2 regions of the Micromonospora sp. R311 genome follow, and region 2 is predicted to be linked to the other one. Evidence: predicted binding sites of a transcription regulator. Region 2 holds the regulator's gene; the other holds the start of a gene.
The links. Region 2 encodes HrcA, which represses chaperone genes, less so after heat shock. Its sites were predicted from a motif close to GGTTNGCACNCTCNNNNNGAGNGTGCNAACC; they were not measured.
Positions count from the first base shown of each region.

Region 1: the regulator HrcA is predicted to act here: its motif matches at 3,520-3,550, upstream of groL (chaperonin GroEL).

Region 1 is NZ_JBSWCE010000007.1:132,687-144,254, forward strand. It holds gene AC1WTP_RS08065 (S8 family serine peptidase) at 1-335, shown strand, start outside; gene AC1WTP_RS08070 (GNAT family N-acetyltransferase) at 382-1,308, shown strand; gene AC1WTP_RS08075 (hypothetical protein) at 1,395-1,643, shown strand; gene groL (chaperonin GroEL) at 1,701-3,323, opposite strand; gene AC1WTP_RS08085 (hypothetical protein) at 3,598-4,905, opposite strand; gene AC1WTP_RS08090 (cold-shock protein) at 5,004-5,207, opposite strand; gene AC1WTP_RS08095 (N-acetyltransferase family protein) at 5,429-5,959, shown strand; gene paaN (phenylacetic acid degradation protein PaaN) at 6,131-7,804, opposite strand; gene AC1WTP_RS08105 (N-acetyltransferase family protein) at 7,865-8,884, opposite strand; gene thrC (threonine synthase) at 9,324-10,610, opposite strand; SAM riboswitch class I at 10,622-10,757, opposite strand; gene AC1WTP_RS08115 (DMT family transporter) at 10,833-11,568, opposite strand, start outside.
Region 2 is NZ_JBSWCE010000030.1:31,634-43,201, reverse strand. It holds gene AC1WTP_RS24280 (carbohydrate ABC transporter permease) at 1-220, shown strand, start outside; gene AC1WTP_RS24275 (MOSC domain-containing protein) at 321-962, shown strand; gene AC1WTP_RS24270 (phytanoyl-CoA dioxygenase family protein) at 1,028-1,933, opposite strand; gene AC1WTP_RS24265 (hypothetical protein) at 2,159-3,022, opposite strand; gene AC1WTP_RS24260 (enoyl-CoA hydratase-related protein) at 3,194-3,994, opposite strand; gene hemW (radical SAM family heme chaperone HemW) at 4,013-5,236, shown strand; gene AC1WTP_RS24250 (DUF4870 domain-containing protein) at 5,303-5,965, opposite strand; gene hrcA (heat-inducible transcriptional repressor HrcA) at 6,199-7,221, shown strand; gene dnaJ (molecular chaperone DnaJ) at 7,295-8,437, shown strand; gene AC1WTP_RS24235 (16S rRNA (uracil(1498)-N(3))-methyltransferase) at 8,489-9,223, shown strand; gene AC1WTP_RS24230 (SDR family NAD(P)-dependent oxidoreductase) at 9,370-10,131, opposite strand; gene AC1WTP_RS24225 (histidine triad nucleotide-binding protein) at 10,200-10,550, shown strand; gene AC1WTP_RS24220 (serine hydrolase domain-containing protein) at 10,596-11,568, shown strand, end outside.

The DNA.
Region 1 (11,568 bases), on a different contig from region 2:
CGCGCGGTCCGGCGCCCGGTGACGTGGCCAAGCCGGACCTGGTGGCACCGGGCGCCGGGGTCGTCTCCGCGATGCCCGGCGGCGGGTACGCCCGGCTCGACGGCACCTCGATGGCCACCCCGCAGGTGGCCGGCGTGGTGGCGCTGATGTGGTCGGCGAACCCGGCGCTCGTCGGCGACCTGCCCCGGACCCGGCAGATCCTGCGCGACACGGCCACCCCGGCCACCGCCAGCCACCCCTCCGGCGACCCGGCGGACGCCTGCGGGGGCGACCGGAACATCACCGGCGCCGGTCTGGTCGACGCGTACGCCGCCGTCCGCGCCGCCCGGTCCTGAGCGACCCTTGCGCGCACCGGTACCCGATGATCTAGGGTCGGCCACCATGGACGCCGAGATCGTCGAGCTGACCGCCGACCGGGCGCCGGCGGTGGTGCAGTTGTGCCGCCGGGCGCTGGACCTGCCGGAGGACGCGGCCGAGGCCGCCGAGATCGTGGCCGCGCTCTGGACCCGGGCCGCCGCGGACCGGCCGGTGGTCGCGCTGGGCGCGTACCGGGACGGGGCGCTGGTCGGAGTGCTGATCTGCTCGGTCGCCACCGACCCGCGGCTCGGGCACGTGGACCTGGTGGCGGTCGAGCCGGGCGCGCGGCGCCGGGGCCTCGGGCGGGCGCTGCTCGGGCACGCCGAGCGGACGCTCGCCGGGCTGGGCGCGGCCGAGGTGCTGCTGGCCGGGAACCCGCCCTACTACGCCTGGCCCGGCATCGACGTGCGGTACACCCCGGCGGTCTGCGCCGCGCTGGCGCTCGGGTACCGGCAGGACCGGACGGCGTGGAACATGACCGCCGACCTGTCCTCCGAGGAGTCGCCGGCGCTGCGGTCGACGGAGGCCGCCGAGCGGCGGCTGGCCGGCCAGGGCGTCACGGTACGCCGGGCCGGGCCGGCGGACCTGCCGGCGCTGACCGCGTTCGCCCGGTCCACCTTCGGCGGCACCTGGGACGCGGAGTTGCTCGGCTCGGTCGGCCGGGACGCAGCGGGCTGCCACCTGGCGGAGCGGGACGGCGAGGTGCTCGGCTTCGCCGCCTACGGATCGAGTCGGCCGAGCTGGTTCGGGCCGATGGGCACCGCCCCGGCGGCCGAGGGCTCCGGGATCGGCGGGGTGCTGCTCCGCCGCTGCCTGCGCGACCAGCGGACGGCCGGGCTCGACGCGGCACAGATCGGCTGGGTGGGGCCGGTGCCGTTCTACTCGGGCAGCGCGGGCGCCCGGATCGAGCGGGTCTTCTTCCTGTACCGCAGGTCGCTCGGAGCCCAATAAAGGGCGAATGGGATATAGATCCCGATAGCGCCATTCACCCGCAGCGCTGACCGGCGCCTCCTACCGTTTCGGTAGAGGAGGCAGCCATGACCACGGACGACGAACATACCGACGACGTCCAGCCCGTCACCTGGAAGCCGGTCGGCGAACTCCCCGGGCAACTGCCGTTCGACCGGCTCGACTACGGCGACGCCGAGCAACTGGCGGAGATGGCCGGCGCCGAGCAGCAGGCGGAGATCGAGGAACCGCTGGAGATGGTCGACGCGCCGATCCAGCTCCGCCCGCCGTACGACCGGGCACAGAAGCGGCGCAACCAGCGCCCGTTGCCCACCTGACGACGAACGGGGCGGACCGCTGACGCGGCCCGCCCCGTTACTGCGTCGGAACCGGACTCAGAAGTCCATGTCCCCGCCACCCGGACCAGCCGGGGCGGCCGGGGTCTTCTCCGGCTTGTCCGCCACGACGGCCTCGGTGGTGAGGAACAGCGCCGCGATCGACGACGCGTTCTGCAGCGCCGAGCGGGTCACCTTGGCCGGGTCGATGATGCCCGCGGCCAGCAGGTCCACGTACTCGCCGTTGGCGGCGTTGAGGCCGTGGCCCGCCTCCAGGTTGCGGACGTGCTCGACGACCACGCCGCCCTCGAGGCCGGCGTTGACGGCGATCTGCCGCAGCGGGGCGTCCAGCGCAATCTTGACGATCTGCGCGCCGGTCGCCTCGTCACCGGTGAGGTCCAGCTTGTCGAAGGCGGTCTTGCCGGCCTGCACCAGCGCGACACCACCACCGGGGACGATGCCCTCCTCGACGGCGGCCTTCGCGTTGCGCACCGCGTCCTCGATGCGGTGCTTGCGCTCCTTCAGCTCGACCTCGGTGGCCGCGCCGACCTTGATCACCGCGACGCCACCGGCCAGCTTGGCCAGCCGCTCCTGCAGCTTCTCCCGGTCGTAGTCGGAGTCGCTCTTGTCGATCTCGGCCCGGATCTGGTTCACCCGGCCCTGGATCTGCTCGGCGTCACCGGCACCGTCGACGATCGTGGTCTCGTCCTTGGTCACCACGACCTTGCGGGCCCGGCCCAGCATGTCGAGGCCGGTCGCGTCGAGCTTGAGGCCGACCTCCTCGCTGATGACCTGGCCACCGGTGAGGATGGCGATGTCGGTGAGCATGGCCTTGCGGCGGTCACCGAAGCCCGGCGCCTTGACGGCGACCGACTTGAAGGTGCCCCGGACCTTGTTGACCACCAGGGTGGCCAGGGCCTCGCCCTCCAGGTCCTCGGCGATGATCAGCAGCGGCTTGCCCGACTGCATGACCTTCTCGAGGATCGGGAGCAGGTCCTTCACCGACGAGATCTTGCTGTTGACGATCAGGATGTACGGGTCGTCGAAGACGGCCTCCATACGCTCCGGGTCGGTCATGAAGTACGCGGAGATGTAGCCCTTGTCGAAGCGCATACCCTCGGTGAGCTCCAGCTCCAGGCCGAAGGTGTTGCTCTCCTCGACGGTGATGACGCCTTCCTTGCCGACCTTGTCCATCGCCTCGGCGATGATCTCGCCGACGCTGGTGTCACCAGCCGAGATGGAGGCGGTGGAGGCGATCTGCTCCTTGGTCTCCACGTCCTTGGCGAGCTTGAGCAGCTCCTCCGAGACGCTGGCCACGGCGGCCTCGATGCCCCGCTTCAGGGCCATCGGGTTGGCGCCGGCGGCCACGTTGCGCAGGCCCTCACGAACCAGGGCCTGGGCCAGGACGGTCGCCGTCGTCGTGCCGTCACCGGCGACGTCGTCGGTCTTCTTCGCGACCTCCTTGACCAGCTCGGCGCCGATCTTCTCGTACGGGTCCTCGAGCTCGATCTCCTTGGCGATGCTCACACCATCGTTGGTGATGGTGGGGGCACCCCACTTCTTTTCGAGCACGACGTTGCGGCCCTTGGGGCCGAGGGTCACCTTCACGGCGTCGGCGAGCTGGTTCATGCCCCGCTCGAGGCCGCGGCGCGCCTCTTCGTCGAACGCGATCATCTTGGCCATACGGCGTTGTCCTCCTGGACACTCACGGGCCACCCGAGTGTGTGTCCCGGATGGGCCGCCTGGTGTACGCACCTTGGGACGTCGCCACCGGACGACGGCGACGCCTCCTCGGCCGGGCCGGATAGCCCGCGACGACCGGCCACGTGCCCCGCCAGCGGTTTCTCCACCGGCGCGGCCGCGGCCCCACCGCCCCGACCATTGGCACTCACAGGATGCGAGTGCCAATGACCTGTTTAGCACTCTCCCTTGCCGAGTGCAAGCACGATGGGGCCGGTCAGCCGAGTTCGCCGGCCAGCCGGGCCGCGTTCACCGGGCCCTCGTGGGCCCGCTGCTCGGCGTACGTGGCGACCAGGCCGACCAGTTGGGCGAGGTGGGCCGGCAGCGCCAGCACCGCGGCGGCCAGCGCCACCAGCACGACGCCGACGGCCGAGCCCGGGGACTCCAGCGGGGTGGTGCCGAACGGCAGGGTGCCGACCGCCTCCACCGTCCCGGCCGCCACCGTGCCGACGATCACCGCCGCCGCCACCAGCGCCACCCGGCCGAGCACCAGGCCCAGCCGGGCGTGGAACATCCGGTACGAGCGGTCGATCGGGGGCCGGCGCTCGAAGAGCCAGACCGGGCCGGCCATGCTCAGCACGAACGCGAAGTAGATGCCGGGGATGACGCAGAAGCAGAGGCCGAGGCTGATGATCAGGGTCAGCAGCAGCGTCCAGCCCCACAGGCCGGGCGCCCGGCGCAGCCCGTAGCGCAGTGCCGTGCCGAGGCTGACTTGCTCGCCGGCCGCCTGCCGGGCGATCACCCAGGTGCCGGCGGCCCAGCCCACGCTCTGCACCAGGCCGACGAGCAGGCTGCCGCCGATCAGCACACCGAGCAGGGTGGCCAGGTCGGTGAGGAACGTGTCGGGCAGCGCGTCCGGGTTCTGGCGGGCGGCGGCGTCCCAGTCGGCCGACGGGTCGACCAGCAGGCTGAGCACCGAGAGCGTCGCCGCCGGCAGCACCTGGGTCAGCAGCAGGATCGGCAGCAGCAGCCGCCAGCCTCGGCGCACCGCGCCGACGCACCGGCTGAACCACCCGCCGAGGCCCGCCCCGGGCGGGGTGACCAGGGCGTCGGCCGGGTCGAACCCGGGCGGGTACCACCCGTGACCCGCCGGGGCCGGATAGGCGAAGGGCGCACCCGGATACCAGTGCTGCCCGCCGTACGGACCGGGCGGGAGCGCCCACCCCTGCGGCGGGGCGGCCGGATCCCACCCCGGAGCCGGGTGGGCGGCGTGGGGCGCGGCCGGATCCCACCCCGGAGCCGGGTGGGCGGCCTGGGTCGCGGCCGGATCCCACTCTGATGGTGGGTGAGCGGTCGTCTGCCCGGCCGGCGGTTGCGGCGCGGCCGGATCCCACGCCGGTGGCGGGGCGGTCGGATCCCAGCCCGGCGGCTGGTGGGCCGCGGACGGCGGCGGTGCGGCCCGGTCGGCGGGCGGCGGCACCCCCGGGGTGGAACTCGCGGGGGCGGCGCGGCCCGGGTCGGGGTCGCCCGGGCCGGAGGGGCCCGGCGTCGGGGACGACGCGTCCGGGGGCGGCTGGTCGGACATGAACCCTCCTCAGCGACAGCTGGAACGGCTCATGATCTTCCCTGGCGCGCCGACGCACCGCAGCCCCGCCGACCCCGCGCGTCGGGGAGGGCGCCGACTCAGGCGATGACGCGCACCCGCTCGGCCTGCGGGCCCTTCTGGCCCTGGGCGATCTCGAACTCGACCCGCTGGCCGTCGTCCAGCGCCTTGTAGCCGTCCATCTCGATCGCGGAGAAGTGGACGAAGACGTCCTGCCCGCCGTCGACGGCGATGAAGCCGTAGCCCTTTTCGGCGTTGAACCACTTCACGGTGCCCTGTGCCACGGTGCACTTCCTCACTCTGCGCGGCGTACCACAACCCGGACGCCGGCACGCCGGCACCCCGGAACCACCGGTTTGGCGATCGGCGACGACCGCTGAAACGGGTGACCGAAATCGCACGCTACACGAGGCGTGACTGCGGTGCACGACCACAAATCGGGCGTATTCCGAATGATCGTCGGCGCGTCGGGATCGTCGTACGTCGTTGTGGTAGGCATGCGGACATGACCAGCGATCCGGCCGGGCCGGGCCGGCGAACGGCGGAGGTCCGGCGGGTCCGGCCGCGGGACGCCGCCCGGATGCGGGCGCTGCGCCTGGAGATGCTCGCCGACGCGCCGCTGGCGTTCCTGGAGACCATCGCCGACGCGGCGGCCCGGCCGCACGCCGACTACGCCGCCCGGATCGCGTACACCTCGACCGGCACCGACACCGCGCAGTTCGTCGCCGACCCCGGTGGCCGTTTCGTCGGGCACGCCGGAGGCACCACGATGCCGGCGGAGCCCGGGCTCACCGTGGTCTACGCGGTCTACGTGACCCCGGCCTGGCGCGGCAGCGGCCTGCTCGCCGACCTGGTGGAGGCGGTGGCGCAGTGGTCCCGGTCGTGCGGCCGGCCGGAGCTGATGCTGGAGGTCGTGGTCGGCAACGAGCGCGCCTACCGGGCCTACCAGCGGCTGGGCTTCGTCGACACCGGCGTCCGGGTGCCGCACCCGACCGTCCCGGCCCTGACCGAGCTCCAGATGCGCCGCCCCGCCTGACCCTCAACCAGGGGACCCGACCCGAGGCGGCACTCCGGAGATCAATTCCCCCTGGCCGGAGGCCCGGTCTCGGGTGACACGGGAGGTTTCCGGGGGCAGCCCGCCTCGCGGAGGGATCAAGCCTGACCGCCCGGAGCGAGGCGGGCTGCCCCCGGAAACCCAGACCGCAACTCAGACGTGCCGACGAGACTGCACGATCCGGAACCGGTTCGCCACGTACGCCCCGTCGGTCAGCGCCGCGTTGGCCGCCGGGTTGGCGCCGCTGCCGTGGAAGTCGGAGAAGGCCGCCGACTGGTTCACGAACACCCCGCCGGTCAGGTTGCAGGACAGGTGCACCCCGACCTCGATCGCCGCCGCCTCGGCCGCGTCCAGCACCGCCTCGTCGGTGGAGTAGACGCCCGCGGTGAGCGCGCCCTTCTCGCCGACGGTCTTCCGCATGATCTCCAGGCTGTGCGCGGTGGAGTCGGTGGGGATGACGAACGAGATCGGCCCGAACCACTCCCGGCCGTAGGTCGCGGTGTCGTCCGCGCCGACCTTGACCACCGTCGGCGTGCGGACCACCGCGCCGGGGAAGGCCGGGTGCTCGACGGCACGCGACTCCAGCACCGGCTCGCCGACCTTGGTGACCTCGTCGAGCCGCTCCAGCACGCCGTCGTTGACGATCGAGCCGGTCAGCTCCACCCCGCGGGCCGGGTCGGCGGTGAGCTTGCCGACCGCCGCCGCGATCCCGCCGGCCACCTCGTCGAAGCTCTTGTGCCCCTGGTCGGTCTCGATGCCGTCCCGGGGGATCAGGATGTTCTGCGAGGTGGTGCACATCTGGCCGCTGTAGAGGGTCAGCGTGAAGCCGAGGTTGCGGCACATGCCGGCGAAGTCGTCGGTGGAGTCGATCACCACCGTGTTCAGGCCGGCCGTCTCGGTGTAGACCGCGGCCTGCCGGGCGTTGGCCTCCAGCCAGTCGCCGTACTCGGTGGAGCCGGTGAAGTCGACGATCTTCACGGCCGGGTGCAGGGCCAGGGCCGAGGCGAGCTTCTCGCCCGGGGCCTCGGCGGCCAGCAGCACCAGGTCGGGGTCGAAGCCTGCCTCGGCGAGCACCTCGCGCGCGTAGCGCACGGTGACGGCCAGCGGCAGCACCGCGCGCGGGTGCGGCTTGACGATCACCGGGTTGCCGGTGACCAGCGAGGCGAACAACCCCGGGTACGAGTTCCAGGTCGGGAAGGTGTTGCAGCCGATGACCAGGCCGACCCCGCGGGGCACCACGTGGAACGTCTTGGTCATCCGCAGCGGGTCGCCCTTGCCGGCCGCCTTCTCCCAGCCGGCGGTGCCCGGGTGCCGGGTCATCTCCGCGTACGCGTAGGCGAGCGCCTCCAGCGCGCGGTCCAGGGCGTGCGCGCCGCCGGCCTGGAACGCCATCACGAACGCCTGGCCGCTGGTGAACTGCACCGCGTTGGCCAGCTCGAAGATGTGCTTGTGCAGCCGGTCCAGGATCTCCATGCAGACACCGACCCGGGCCTGCGGGCCGGCGTCGCGCCAGGCGGGCAGGGCGGCGGTCGCGGCGGCGACCAGCTCGTCGGCGCCGGCGTGCGGGTAGCGGACGTTCAGCGCCACGCCGAACGGGCTCGTCTCGGTGGCGACCCGGTCACCGGCGCCGGGCTGGTCGAGGGGGAAGTCACCGTTGAGGTACGCCTCGAAGGCGGCCTTTCCGTCGGCGGCGGCGGTCTCGCCGTAGACCCGAGGGCTGGGGGACTCGGGGTAGGCGGACCAGTACCCGCGCTCCGTGATCGCGGTCAGCGCCCGGGTGAGGGTGTCGGCGTGCCTGTCGTACAGGGGGTGCGGGGTCTCCGTCATGCCCGCCATCATGCAACAGGAAGCACCAGGATCAGTAGGGCAGTGTCACAACCTGGATCGTCACAGGGTGAGCTGCCAGTCGGTCCAGCCGTCGACCGGGCGGAACCCGAGATGCTCGTTGATCAGCACCATGTGGGCGTTCTCGGCCGCGTTGAAGGTGTCGATCGCGCGGACCGCCGGCTCGTGGGCCAGCAGGTGACGCAGGTTCTCGATCTTGGTGAGCAGGCCCAGCCGGTGGCCGCGGTGCTCCGGGTCGACGATGGTGATCTGCTGGAACGCGTGCCAGTCGGCGGACGCGCCGACGTCGAGCAGCGTCCAGGCGACCAGCCGTCCGGACTCCTCGTGGCGGACCGCGGTGTGATAGCGCCGCCGGCCACGCGCGTCCAGCGCCCGCTCGGTGCCCCGGATCCGTTCGGCGTCGACCTGCTCGGCCTCCCAGTGCAGGTCACCCAGGGGTGAGTCGGTCATCAGCCGGCCGTCGAGGTAGGCGATGTCGGCGACGTGCTCCTCCGGGGTGCTGCCGCGCCACTGGACCGCCCGGTAGCCGGCGAACCGGTCCCGCGCGGCGGCGAGCAGCGCGTCCAACCCGGCGTGGTCGAGCCCGGTGGTGTCGAGCCGGCGCCGGACCTCCCGCAGCGCCGGGTGCGCGCCCAGCGCGGCGGCGAACGCGGCCCCGGCCGCCGGCCGGGACGGCCCGCCGGGCAGGGCCGACACCGCCATCCCGACCACCCGCTTGCGGCCCCGCTCGCGCAGCAGCCGTACGCCGTGCTCGTGCAGCGCCCGGCCGACGCCGCGCCGCCGGTACGCCGGGTGCACGATCAGGTCGGCGGTGGCGTTGTCGGTGTTGTCGAGTTGCGGGAGGTCGAGAGCGAGGTAGCCGGCCGACACGCCGCCCAGTCGGGCCAGTGCCCAGAGCGCGGCGTTGCCCGGCATCGGGTGCCGGACCGAGGCCTCGAACCGCCGCCGGCAGAAGGGCGGGAAGTCGGGCAGGTCGGCTTCGTTGGCCGCGGCGCCGACCCGGTACGCGGCGTCGATCGCGGCCTGGTCGGTTGCCTCGATCGGCGCGATCGTGATGCCCATGCAGCGAGGGTGCGCCGGAAAGGACGATCGGGCCAGCGAATTTCGCCGGCCCGATCGGACGTTGGTCGGGAGGGACGCTCGCACAACGCCTCCGGCGTTGGGTCGCAAGGACTTCGCAAGTCTTTCGGCGAAACGCCCTCCCGCACGGAGCATCTTGCGCCGCCCGGTTCCTACCGTCAAGTCCCCGACAGCGCGTTTTCCGCACCCAGAGCGAAAAGCCCGTTACCCGGCGGATCGGCCGCATCCCCCGTCCGGGTGATCCGCCCTCCCGCGACCAGCGGCGGACCCACCGGGTCGGGACTTCCGGCTGATCCACTCCGTCTCCCGGAACTCGTGGTCTCCTCACCGGGCCGGATACCGCGAATTCCGGGATGCCGTGTTGATCTCGCCGCCCGCTCGACGCGGACCGCCGGCCGTCGTCGAGCGGGCGGGCGGACAGTCAGCCGAGGAGGCCGGCGTCGCGGGCGGCGCGCAGCGACGGCTTGATCCGGTGGGTGGGGCCGACCTGGCCGGCGACCGCGTCGAGGGTCTTCAGCCCCTCGCCGGTGTTGAAGACCACCGTCTCCGCGGCCGGGTCGAGGCGGCCGGACTCGACCAGCTTGCGCAGCACCGCCACGGTCACCCCGCCGGCCGTCTCGGCGAAGACCCCGGTGGTACAGGCGAGCAGCCGGATGCCGGCGCGGATCTCGTCGTCGTCGGCGTACTCCATCCAGCCGCCGGTGCGGCGCACCGCCTCGAGCGCGTAGAGGCCGGCGGCGGGGTCGCCGATGTTCAGCGACTTCGCGATGCCGGTCGGCTTGACCGGGGTGATGGTGTCGGTGCCGGCGTGCAGCGCGGTGGCGATCGGGTTGCAGCCGGCCGACTGGGCGCCGAACACCTTCCAGCCGCCCGCCGGCGCCTCGACCAGGCCGATCTCGACCAGTTCGGCGAACGCCTTGTCGATCTTGGTGAGCAGCTCCCCGGAGGCCATCGGGATCACCACCTGGGCGGGGATCCGCCAGCCGAGCTGCTCGGCCACCTCGTAACCGAGGGTCTTGGAGCCCTCCGCGTAGTAGGGGCGCACGTTCACGTTGACGAATGCGGTGTCCTCGAACTCGTCCGTCTCCACCAGTTCGCCGCAGAGCCGGTTCACGTCGTCGTACGAGCCGTCGATGGCGACCAGTTCGCCGCCGTAGACGGCGGTGGTGACCACCTTGCCCTGCTCCAGGTCACTGGGGATGAAGACCACGGACGGCGCGCCGACCCGGGCCGCGTGCGCGGCGACCGAGTTGGCCAGGTTACCGGTCGAGGCGCAGGCGAACCGGCTGAAGCCGAGCGCCCGGGCGGCGGTCAGCGCCACCGACACCACCCGGTCCTTGAACGAGTGGGTCGGGTTGGCGCTGTCGTCCTTGACCCAGAGCGGCGCGGTGATGCCCAGCTCGGCGGCGAGGTGCGGGGCGGCGACCAGCGGGGTCAGCCCCGGGTCGAGGGTCACCCGGGCCGCCGGGTCCTGGCCGGCGGGCAGCAGCGCCGCGTACCGCCAGAGGTTGGCCGGGCCGGCCTCGATCTGCTCGCGGGTGACCTTGGCCAGCTCGGCGGTGTCGTAGTCGACCTCCAGCGGGCCGAAGCACTCGTAACAGGCGTGCTGGGCGGCGAGCGGGTAGCGGGCCGAACAGGCGCGGCAGACCAGGGCGCGGGCGGGGCTGGCGGAGGTGTCGATACCGGAGGTGGCGAGCGTCGACGTCATGTCGAGGAGTCCTCTCATCTTTCCCCGCATCGCACTCTGCGGCGGGGACGGAATTGGCACCTGCCCCGCCGGTCGCTCAGCGGTGAGCGCGCGGGGTGGTTGCCGGGGCGTCGTCGGGCCGTATCCCTCAGCCCCTCTGGATGAGGTATGCAGTTGTGCCGCCGAGTCTATGCAATCTCCCCGGCGTACCTCTGCGGGGTTCCCACGGTGTGAGCCGGTCCGCTACCGGGCCACCACGGCGACCGGGTCGACGACCGCCACCGGGTCGGCGACCGGCACGGCCTCCGCGTGGTTGGCCGGGCGCGGGCGGGCGGCGGCGCGCGGACGGGTGGCCAGGTTGGCGGCGACCAGGGCGGCGATGGTCAGCGCCGCGCCGACCAGCTCCACCGCGACGGGCCGGTAGCCGCGGACGGTCTGCACCGCGAACGTGGTCACCGGGACCAGGTTCATGAACAGCGCCGCGTTGGCCGAGCCGAGCCGCTGCACGCCGGTGTTCCAGGCCAGCACCGCCACCACGGCGGCCACGACGACGGCGTACGCCAGCTGCGGGGCGACCGCGACGAGGTCGGCGGCGGCCGGCGCGTGCTGCCAGCCGGCGAGGTCGGCCACCGCGCTCGCGGCCAGCATGGCGACCGTGCCGGCGAGCGCGGTCAGGGTGGTGTAGCGCAGCGGGGACCAGTCGCCGAACCGGCTCCCGCCGTGGGTGTAGACGGCCCAGCCGAGCACCGCGCCGGCCATCAGCAGCGCGCCCGTACCGAAGTCACCGAGGCCGTCGAGCCGGCCGCGGGTGATCACCAGACCGACGCCGGCCAGCGCGACCAGCGAGAGGGCGAGCAGCACCGGCCGCGGGCGTACGCCGTCACGTGCCCAGCGGATCAGCTGGGTGACCAGCGGGGTGGTGGCGGCGAAGAGCGCGATCTGCTGCGGGGCGGCGTGCCCGAGCGCCAGGTTGGTCAGC
Region 2 (11,568 bases):
CACCGCGTGGAACGAGCTGATCTTCGCGCTGACCTTCATCAACGACCAGAACCGCTACACCCTGCCGGTCGCGATGACCTTCTTCTTCGGCCGGGACGACACCGCCTGGGGGCCGGTGATGGCTGCCTCCACGCTGTTCACCCTGCCCGTGATCATCTTCTTCCTGCTGGTGCAGCGCCGGATGGTCTCGGGGCTGGTCGCCGGCGCGGTGAAGGGCTGACCGCGCCTCGGTGTGCCGATCCCCGCGGCGCCGCCCGGTGGCGGGCCGCCGGGTGGATCTCGATACCGGCCGCCGGCCGGTCCTGGCTAGGCTGGCCGCCATGACGGGCAGGCTGGCATCGGTGAACCTCGGCATCGTGACCGAGGCGGAGTGGGCGGGCGACCCGAGCGGCCGCAGCGGCATCGACAAGCGGCCGGCGGACGGCCCCGTGCTGCTCGGCCCGGACGGGGTGGCCGGTGACTTCATCGGCGAGCGGGCCCACCACGGCGGGCCCGACCAGGCCGTCTACGCCTACGCCGAGGAGGACGCCGGCTGGTGGGCCGGCGAGCTGGGCCGGACGATCGGCCCCGGCGGTTTCGGCGAGAACCTGACCACCTACGCGGTCGACGTGACCGGTGCGGTGATCGGCGAGCGGTGGGCGATCGGGTCGGCGCTGCTCCAGGTGACCAAGCCGCGCACCCCGTGCACGACCTTCGCCGGCTTCTGGGGCGTGCCGGATCTGATCAAGCGGTTCACCGTCCGCGCCACGCCCGGGGCGTACCTGCGGGTGCTGCGGGCGGGCGAGGTCGGCGCGGGCGACCCGGTCGAGGTGGTCGACCGCCCGGCGCACGGCGTGACCATCGGCGAGGTGTTCCGGGCGCTGAACCTGGAGCCGGATCTGCTGCCCCGGCTGCTGGACGCCGCGGACCTGCCGGAGTCGATCCGGGAGAAGGCGCGCCGCCGGGTGGCCGGCCGCCGCTGACCGCCGGCTCCGGAAACCCCGAACGGGCCCCGCCCCGCGCGGGGAGGGGCCCGTTCAGCGTCGGGTCAGCGCAGCCAGGGGATGTTGCGGTCGAGCAGGTCGCGCTGCTTGAGCTCCTTGCGCAGCGGGATCTCGTCGTCGATGTAGCCGTCCCAGTTGATGCCCCAGTAGTTCGCGGTGTGGGTGCCCTCACCGCAGAGCTGGCGCTGCACCGGGGTGCGGTTGGCCCACCACGGGCCGTCCTTGTCGATGTGCAGCTCGTCCAGCGGGCGGATCCACCGGTAGGTGTAGCCGACGAAGAGCATCTTGCGGGTGATCGTCGACAGGTTGGTCGACCGGGAGTGCCACTGGCGGCGGTCGAAGATGAACGCGTCACCCGGGTTGGCGGTGATCTCCACCGTGCCCTCCGGGTCCGGGTTGTGCACGGTGGTGTCGGCCGGGCGGGGCAGCGAGTTCCACAGGTGGCTGCCGGGGATGACCTTGGTGGCGCCGCGACCGTTCTCCGAGAGGTCGGAGAGCACGTAGGCGACCTTCAGCGAGAACATCGGCCGGGGGAGGTCCGGGTCCATCGTCTCCGGGTCGGAGTTCTGCCGGTACCCGTCCTGGTGCCAGCCCCAGTACGGCTTCTCCGGCTCCAGCGCCGGCGGGGTCACGTCCAGGTGGTTGTGGTGGGTGTAGATGTTCCACCCGGCCAGGCCCCACATGTACGGGAAGGTGATCGGGTGGGTGAGCAGGTCGCCGAAGAGCTCGTCGCGCTCCAGGAAGCCCAGCAGGTGCAGGGTCCCGTCCTTGGTGGTGTTGCCCTTGGCCTTCTCCTCGGCGTAGACGCGGTCGACCGCCGCCTCCAGCGCCGCCCGGTGGTCCTCCGTCAGGACGTTCCGCAGCAGGAGGAAGCCCTGCTCGTGAAACTCCTTGCGGTCAGTGTCGCTGATCGGTTCGTAACCGGTCCGGTCGCCGTAGTCGAACGCCACGTCGTACCCCTCCCCATGAGGCGAAACCATTGCTGGCACAGGCCGCCGATCGTAACGCGGTGAAAGGGCGGGCGGGAATGCCCGACCGGCCGTCCGGTGCGGGAGCCGGACCATGGGCAGCGGTACGACTGCGGTGGGTATACATAGCGCCGGATTCTCGCGCCAATCGCGGTGAATGCCGGATTGTGCGGTGACTGCCGGTAAGGAGATCGGGGGCGGGGACCGTCACCCCTCGGCGAAGACCTCCGCCACCACCCGTGACGGGTCGGGGGAGCCGTCGGTCACCCGCTTCCAGGTGCCGTCCCGGGCGGTCCACTCCAGGTCGCCGAAGCGCACCCGCTTGACCCCGTGGTCACCGGCGTGGGAGACCAGCCAGTGGGCGTACCGCCAGCCGCCGCGCTGGTTGGCGGCGGGCACGGTCAGGCCGGTCAGGTCGTCGGCGGCGACCGCCGCGGCCAGCCCCCAGTCCAGGGTCAGGCCGCGGGTCAGCGCCGTGGTCGCGGCCACGCCGCGCATCGCCGGATCCCGGCTCACCGTGCAGGCGACCGCCCCGGTCGCGTGCCCGAGCAGCGCCCGGGTGAGCACCTGGGATTCGTCCGCCCACTTCTGGTAGGCCTCGGGGAACGCCGACCGCTGCACCTTCTGCGCCGCGTCGGTCACCCGCATCCGCTCCCAGCCGCGCACCTTCTTCAACGCCGCGTAGAACCGGTTGGCCGCGTACCGGGGGTCGCTGATCTGGGTCGGGGTGCCCCAGCCCTGGCTCGGCCGCTGCTGGAACAGCCCGATCGAGTCGCGGTCGCCGCCGTCGAGGTTGCGCAGGCCGGACTCCTGGTACGCGGTGGCCAGCGCCACCACCACCGCCCGCTCCGGCATCTCCCGCTGGATCCCGATCGCCGCGATCGTCGCCGCGTTGGCCATCTGGTCGGCGTCCAGCGCCACCTCGCCGTCGGCCTGCACCGTGCACGTCCGGCTGGCCAGCGGCAACCGCAGCCCCTGCCCGAACTGCCGGACGACATACAGGACCCCGATCACGGCGACGAGCACGAGGACGACCCCGCCCGCAACGACTGCCCGAGTTCGCACCCACACCCCCTGTTCGACAGCCCCACAAGCGTACGTCCCCGAACGGCCGGCCCGGGTCGTCCGACCGGTTCGCGCCCGCTCCGCGGGCTGCGCTCCCGGTGGTCGGGTGAGGCGGAAGATTCCCGTTCCGGCCGGTCTCTCACCTGTCGCCGGCCCGCCCGACCAAACACACGGGGTTCAGCCGGACACCTCCGCGTCGAGCTCGGCCACCCAGCGCGCCGGCCGCTTCTCCCGGAACGCCAGGACGCCCTCGCGGCCGTCGTCGGAGAGGAAGTAGCCGGTGGAGAGGCGGGCCAGCTCGGCGAGTTCGGCGCGCAGGTCGGCGGCGGGCGGCCGGCGCAGCAGCTGCTTCGCCCCGGCGAGCGCGGCGGGCGCGCCGCGGACCAGCGAGTCGCAGAACCGGGCCACCGCGGCGTCCAGCCCGTCGGCCGGCACCGCGGCGGTGACCAGGCCGATCTCGGCGGCCCGGCGGCCGTCGAAGGTGTCCCCGGTGAGGTAGAGCTCGGTCGCCGCCCGCGGGTGCAGCCGGGGCAGCACGGTCGCCGAGATCACCGCGGGGATCACCCCGATCCGCACCTCGGTGAAGGCGAAGCTGGCCTCCTCGGCGCAGACCGCCAGGTCGGCCGCCGCGACCAGGCCGAGGCCGCCCGCCCGGGCCGGCCCGGCGACCCGGGCCACCACCGGCTTCGGGCACTCCCAGACGGCGGCCAGCACGTCGCCGAGCATCCCCGCCGGCACCGTCCCGCTGGCGTACGCGGCCGCGGTCTCCTTCAGGTCGGCACCGGAGCAGAAGACCGGACCGGTGTGGTCCAGCACGACCACCCGGACGGCGTCGTCGGCGACCGCGGCGGCGAGGCCGGCGAGCAGCTCGGTCATCAGCGGAGTGGAGAGCGCGTTGCGGTTGTGCGGGCTGTCCAGGGTGAGGGTGGTCACCCCGCGGGCCGTGGCGACCCGCACCAGCGCGTCGGGAGAGGTCATGCGGGCACACTAGTGGCCATGCCCGGCGTCCTTCCAGAAGGCGAACCCGTCCCCGTCGACGGCTCGCTGCCCGCCACCGCCACCCGCGCGGTCGGCGCGCGCGGTTTCGGCGTGTACGTCCACGTGCCGTTCTGCGCCAGCCGCTGCGGCTACTGCGACTTCAACACCTACACGGCGGCGGAGCTGGGCGGCGGCGCGAGCCGGGAGGGCTACGCCGACACCGTGCTGGCCGAGTTGGCGCTCGCCGCCCGGGTGCTGGGCGACACCCCGCCGCCGCGGGTGGACACGGTCTTCGTCGGCGGCGGCACCCCGACCCTGCTCCCCGCCGACGACCTGGCCCGGATCCTGGACGGCATCGACCGCACCTGGGGGCTGGCCGCCGACGCCGAGGTGACCACCGAGGCCAACCCGGAGTCGGTCAACCCGGAGTCGCTCAAGGCGCTCCGCGCGGCCGGCTACACCCGGATCTCGCTGGGCATGCAGTCCGCATCCCCCGGGGTGCTGGCGATCCTGGACCGTACCCACCGCGCCGGCCGGGCCACCGCCGCCGCCTCCGAGGCGCGCGACGCCGGGTTCGACCACGTCAACCTCGACCTCATCTACGGCACGCCGGGCGAGAGCGCGGCGGACTTCGCCGCCTCGCTGGACCAGGTGGTGGCGGCGGGCGTCGACCACGTCAGCGCGTACGCCCTGATCGTGGAGGACGGCACCCGGCTCGCCGCCCGGATGCGCCGGGGCGAGCTGCCGTACCCCAGCGACGACGTCGCGGCGGACCGCTACCTGGCCGCCGAGGCGACGCTGTCCGCGGCCGGCTTCTCCTGGTACGAGGTCTCCAACTGGGCCCGCACGCCGGCCGCCCGCTGCCGGCACAACCTGCTCTACTGGAGCGGCGCCGACTGGTGGGGCCTCGGCCCGGGGGCGCACAGCCACGTCGGCGGAGTGCGCTGGTGGAACGTCAAGCACCCCACGACGTACGCCCAGCGGCTCGCCGCCGGGGGGTCGCCCGGCCTGGCCCGGGAGGTGCTCACCCCCGACGAGGCGCACACCGAGGACGTCATGCTCCGGCTGCGGCTCGCCGCCGGGCTGCCGTTGGCCAGCCTGGACGCGGCCGGCCGGGCCGGCGCCGGGCAGGCGCTGGCGGACGGGCTGCTGGCCGCGCCCGAGTACGCGGCCGGGCGGGCCGTGCTCACCCTGCGCGGGCGGCTGCTCGCCGACGCCGTGGTGCGCGACCTGCTGCCCTGAGGCGGTCGCCGATCTCGGCACCGGCGGTGGTGCCCCGGAGCCGGCCGGGGGAGCGGCCGGCCCGGGTCACTTGGTGAAGCTGTAGGTCATCGGGTAGCGGTAGAGCACGCCCTCGTTGGCCTTGACCCCGGCGATGATGCCGAAGATCAGCGGCACCAGCCAGACGAGCATCGGGACGAAGAACAGCAGCCCGCAGGTGACCAGCGTGAGCACCCAGCTCAGCACGCTGACGATCGTCCAGGTGAGCTGGAAGTTCAGCGCCGCGACGGCGTGCGCCCGGACGGTCGGCGACTGCTGCCCGCGGACCATCATCGCGATCAGCGGCGCCAGCCAGCCGAGCAGGCCGCCGCCGACGATCACGCCGGCCGCGCCACCGAAGTGGGCGATCAGGGCCCAGGTCTTGTCCTCGTTGTTGGCGTAGCCGCCGGTGGGCGGGCCGTAGCCGCCGCCGGCCGGGTAGCCGGCCCCCGGCGGGTAGCCCCCGGGCGGCGGGTAGCCCCCGGGTGGGGGAGCGCCACCCGGCGGAGGGTAGCCGCCCGACGGCGGTTGGTCACCGATGGGCGGCGGATAGCCACCGGGCGGGGGATAGCCGCCCGGGGCCGGCGCCCCGGACAGTGGTGCGGTGGGTTCGTCGCCGGCCGGCGGGCCGGGGACTGCCGACGGAGCGTTCGGGTCCGGCGGCGGCGCGCCGGGGCCGTCGGCTCCCGGTGGGCGAGGCGGTTCAGTCATGCACGTCACGGTAGGGGCAGCCGGCAACGGCACACCAGAGCGACATCGTCCCGGTTGTCCGGATGATCGGTCGGTGCGGTCCCGGCCTCCCGGCGGGGCGCACCGGTGGTCCGTCTTGATCATCGCGTCCGTGGGCCCGCCGACGTAGACTGGCACTCGCTACAGTCGAGTGCCAGGACGTGCCGCGCGGTCGCCGCGCGCCGCCGGCCGACGTGCGACAGGAGGTGGGGAGGATGGGTCTCGACGACCGCAAGCTCGCGGTCCTGCGCGCGATCGTCGAGGACTACGTCGCCACGCAGGAGCCCGTCGGCAGCAAGGCGCTGGTCGAGCGGCACCAGCTCGGGGTCTCCCCGGCGACCGTCCGCAACGACATGGCGGTGCTGGAGGAGGAGGGCTACATCCGGCAGCCGCACACCAGCGCCGGCCGGGTGCCCACCGACCGCGGCTACCGGCTCTTCGTGGACCGGCTGTCCCGGGTCAAGCCGCTCAGCCCGGCCGAGCGCCGGGCGATCGAGCGCTTCCTGGTCGGCGCGGTCGACCTCGACGACGTGGTGCACCGCACGGTACGGCTGCTGGCGCAGCTGACCCGGCAGGTCGCCGTCGTGCAGTACCCGAGCCTGGCCCGCTCCTCGGTGCGCCACCTGGAGCTGGTGCCGATCTCCACCACCCGGCTGATGCTCGTGATGATCGCCGACACCGGCCGGGTCGAGCAGCGGCTGGTCGAGATGCCCGGCCCGATTTCGGCCGAGGACGTCACCGACCTGCGCCGGCTGGTCAACGAGAAGCTGGTCGGCACCCGGCTGTCGGAGACCCCGCCGCTGGTGCAGGCGCTGGTCGACGAGGCCATCCCCGCCCTGCGGCCGGCGATGGCCACCCTCTCCACCGTGCTGCTGGAGACGTTGGTCGAGCGGCACGAGGAGCGGATCGCGTTGGCCGGCACGGCCAACCTGACCCGCGGCGGCCTGCTCGACTTCCAGGGCTCGCTGCGACCCATCCTCGAGGCGCTCGAGGAGGAGGTCGTGCTGCTCAAGCTCATCGGCGAGGCGGAGCCGAGCACGACGCGGGTGCTGATCGGCGACGAGAACGAGATCGACAACCTGCGGGCCGCCTCGGTGGTGAGCACCGGCTACGGCCCGGGTTCGACGATCGTCGGTGGTCTCGGCGTGCTGGGGCCGACCCGGATGGACTACCCCGGCACCATCGCCACGGTGCGGGCCGTGGCACGCTACGTGGGCGACCTGCTGGCCCAGAACTGACCAGGCAGAACCGACGGCCGGTTCCGGCCGGCGACCGGCGCAACGCGAGACGAACATGAGGACACGGAACGCAGTGGCCAGGGACTACTACGGCATTCTCGGTGTGAGCCGGGACGCCTCCGACGACGAGATCAAGCGCGCCTACCGCAAGCTGGCGCGGCAGTACCACCCGGACGTCAATCCGGACCCGGAGGCCCAGGAGAAGTTCAAGGACATCAACGCCGCGTACGAGGTCCTCTCGGACGACCGGAAACGGCAGATCGTCGACCTGGGCGGCGACCCGCTCGCCCCGGGCGGCGGGGGCGCGGGCGGCCCCGGAGGCCCCGGCGGCGCCGGCCCGTTCGTCGGCTTCCAGGACATCATGGACGCGTTCTTCGGCGGCGCGGGCGGCGCCCGCGGGCCGCGGCCGCGTACCCGGCCCGGGGCGGACGCGATCCTGCGGCTGGAACTGGACCTGCACGAGACGGCGTTCGGCGTGGAGGCCCCGATCACCGTCGACACCGCCGTGCTCTGCACCACCTGCTCCGGCGCCGGCACCGCCGCCGGCACCCACCTGGCCACCTGCGAGGCGTGCGGCGGCCGGGGCGAGGTGCAGTCGGTGCAGCGCACCTTCCTCGGCCAGGTCGTCTCGGCCCGCCCGTGCACGGTCTGCCAGGGCTACGGCACCACCATCCCGCACCCCTGCCCGACCTGCGCCGGCGACGGCCGGGTGCGGACCCGCCGGTCGCTGACCGTGAAGATCCCGGCCGGCGTCGAGGACGGCATGCGGATCCGGCTGGCCCAGCAGGGCGAGGTGGGCCCGGGCGGCGGCACCGCCGGGGACCTCTACGTGGAGATCCACGAGCGCCCGCACGACGTCTACTCCCGCAAGGGCGACGACCTGCACTGCCGGGTCACCGTGCCGATGACCGCCGCGGCGCTCGGCACCCGGCTGACCATCAAGACGCTGGACAGCGAGGAGACCGTGGACGTCAAGCCGGGCACCCAGCCGGGCAGCACGCTGCGGCTGCGGGCCCGGGGCGTGCCGCACCTGCGCGGCACCGGCCGGGGCGACCTCTACGTCCACCTCGACGTGCGCACGCCCGCCAAGCTCGACGCCGAGCAGGAGCGGATGCTGCGCGAGTTCGCCAAGACCCGGGGCGAGGAGGTCGCCGAGCTGACCAAGCAGGGCGGCTTCTTCTCCCGGATGCGCGACGCCTTCAACGGCCACGCCTGACCCGCCGGCTCGCCGTCCCGGCCGCTGCCGGGGGCGGCTAGCCTGATCGACGTGTCCGCACCGCTGTTCCTGGTCGAGTCGTTGCCGACCGCCGACTCGCTGACCCTCGACGGCCCCGAGGGCCACCACGCCGCCACGGTGCAGCGCCTGCGCGTCGGCGAGGAACTGCTGCTCGCCGACGGGCACGGGGGCACGGCCACCGCCGTGGTCACCGCCGTCGGCCGGGGCAGCCTGGAGCTCGACGTCCGCTCGCGCGGGTACGTGGACGCGTCGGTACCGCGGCTGGTGGTGGTGCAGGGCATCGCCAAGGGCGACCGGGGCGAACTGGCCGTGCAGGCGATGACCGAGGTCGGGGTGGACGAGATCGTGCCCTGGGCGGCGGCCCGCTCGGTGACCCTGTGGCGCGGCGAGCGGGGCGTACGGGCCCGGGAGAAGTGGGCGGCGACCGCCCGGGAGGCCGCCAAGCAGGCCCGCCGCGCCTGGCTGCCGGTGGTCGCCGGGGCGCCGGACGAGTCGACCGGCACGGTGGCCCGCCGGGTCGCCGGGGCCGCCGCCGCGTTCGTGCTGCACGAGGAGGCCGACGACCGGCTGACCACCGTCGAGCTGCCCGACAGCGGCGAGATCGTGCTGGTCGTCGGCCCCGAGGGTGGCATCGCCCCGGCCGAGCTGGACGCGTTCACCGAGGCCGGCGCCCGTCCGGTCCGGCTCGGGCCGTCCGTGCTGCGCACCTCGACGGCCGGCGTCGCCGCGCTCTCCGTGCTCTCGACCCGGCTGGACCGCTGGTAGCCGCTGCGCCCGGCGGGCCGGCGCGGCCCCGGCGCCCGCTGCCGCACCTCCTTTGCTCTGCGTCAACCCACGCACAGGTTGCGGCCGCCAACTGTTGCGTCCGGTGAAGCAGAGCAAAGGGCGTGCGGGAGAGTTGTCGGGGCCGGTCAGCTGCGCAGGTAGGAGGCGCCGTTGAGGTCGACGATGGTGCCGGAGGCCCACTCGGCCTGCGGCGAGGCGAGCCAGTGCACGGCGGCGGCGATCTCCTCGGGGCGGGCGACCCGGTCGAACGGGCTCTGCGCCCGTACCGCCTCGCCGCGCGGCGACTTGAGGTGCTCGTTGGTCATGTCGGTCGCCACGAAGCCGGGCGCGACCGTGGCCACCGCGATGCCGTACGGGGCCAGCGCCACCGCCAGCGACTGCCCCATCGCGTTCAACCCCGCCTTGCTCGCCCCGTACGCCGGGTTGCCCGGCTCGCCCCGGAACGCGCCCCGGGAGGAGACGTTGACGATCCGGCCGCCCCGCTCACGCATGTGCTGGGCGGCGCACCAGCTGGCGTTGGCCGCGCCGAACAGGTTGGTGTCCAGCACCTCGCGCCAGCGCTGCCGCCACTGCTCGTAGCTGCTCTCGAAGACCGGGTGCGGCGGGTCGGCGGGCCCGAACACGCCCGCGTTGTTCACCAGCACGTCCAGGCCGCCGAGCAGGCCGGCCGCCTCGTCCACCATCGCCCGGACCGCGTCCGGGTCGGCGAGGTCGGCCCGGACCACCACGTGCCCCTCGCCGGGCAGCTGCGCGCGCAGCTCCTCGGCCAGCTCCGCGGAGTCCCGGTGGTGGATCGCCACCCGGTCGCCGCCGGCCGCGAAGGCCCGCACCACCGCCCGCCCGATGCCGCGCGAGCCCCCCGTCACCAGTACCGCCCGTGAAGTCACGCCGGCCATCATGCCGGAGCGGTCCGGCCTCGCCCACCGGCCCCCGGCGCAGCGCTTAGCATGCCCGAATGGGATCCGACTGCCTGTTCTGCCGCATCGTCGCCGGGGAGATCCCGGCCACCATCGTCCGGGAGACCGACACCACCCTCGCGTTCCGCGACATCGACCCCAAGGCGCCGGTGCACGTGCTGGTCGTCCCCAAGGAGCACTACGCCGACGTGGCCACGCTCGGCCAGGGCGACCCGGCGCTGGCCGGTGAGCTGCTCGCCACGGCCGCCGCGGTGGCCGAGGACGAGGGGCTGCTCGGCGACGGGTTCCGGCTGATGTTCAACACCGGGGCGTACGGCGGCCAGGAGGTCTTCCACGCGCACGCGCACCTGCTCGGCGGCGCGCCGCTCGGGCCGATGCTCTGCCGCTGACCCGTCGGCCCCCGCCGGCCGGACGTCTCTCCTTACACTGCCCGGGTGACGGATGTGGGGGACCGCCTCGGGCGGATGGTGCGGCAGGTGCAGGCGCAGGGCCGGGTGCCGGCGGTGTCGGCGGCGCTGCACCGGGCCGACCGGGAACCGTGGTCGTGCACGGTCGGCTGGACCGGCAGCGACACCGCGCTCGACCCGGAGACGCGGTTCCGGATCGGCTCGGTCACCAAGACCTTCACCGCCGTGCTGACCCTCCAGTGCCGCGACGACGGCCTGCTCGACCTGGACGACCCGATCGGCCGCCACCTCGACCTGCCGGCGCACGGCGAGCTGACCGTGCGCCGGCTGCTCTCGCACACCGCCGGGCTGCAACGGGAGCCGTACGGCGACGTCTGGGACACCCTGCGTGCCCCGGACACCGGGCAACTCCTGGCCGAGCTGGCCCGCGCCGAGCGGGTGCTGCCGCCCGGGCGCCGCTACCACTACTCCAACCTCGGCATGGCGCTGCTCGGCCGGCTGGTCGGCGAGCTGCGCGGCGGCACCTGGGCGGAGGTGCTGACCGAGCGGGTGCTGATCCCGCTGGGGCTGACCCACACCACGGTGGCACCCGGCCGGCGGGCTGCCACGGGCTTCCTGGTCGACGCGTACTCCGACGAGGCCCACCCGGAGCCGCCGACCGACTTCGGCGCGGTCGGCCCGGCCGCCCAGCTCTGGAGCACCGCCGGGGACATGGCCCGGTGGGCGGCGTTCCTCGCCGATCCGGCGGCGCTCGACGCGGCCGGCCGGGTGCTCGCCCCGGCGACCCTGGACGAGATGCGCTGGCCGGTGACGGTCACCGACGAGACGCTCTGGGCCGGCGGCTTCGGGCTCGGGTTGATCCTGGTCCCGCAGGGCAAGCGGATCATGCACGTGGGGCACGACGGCGCGATGCCCGGTTTCCTGGCCGCCGTCTACGGGCGGCGGGGCGGCGACGGCACGCCCGGCGCGATGGGCGCCGCCGTGCTCGGCTCCTCCGGCA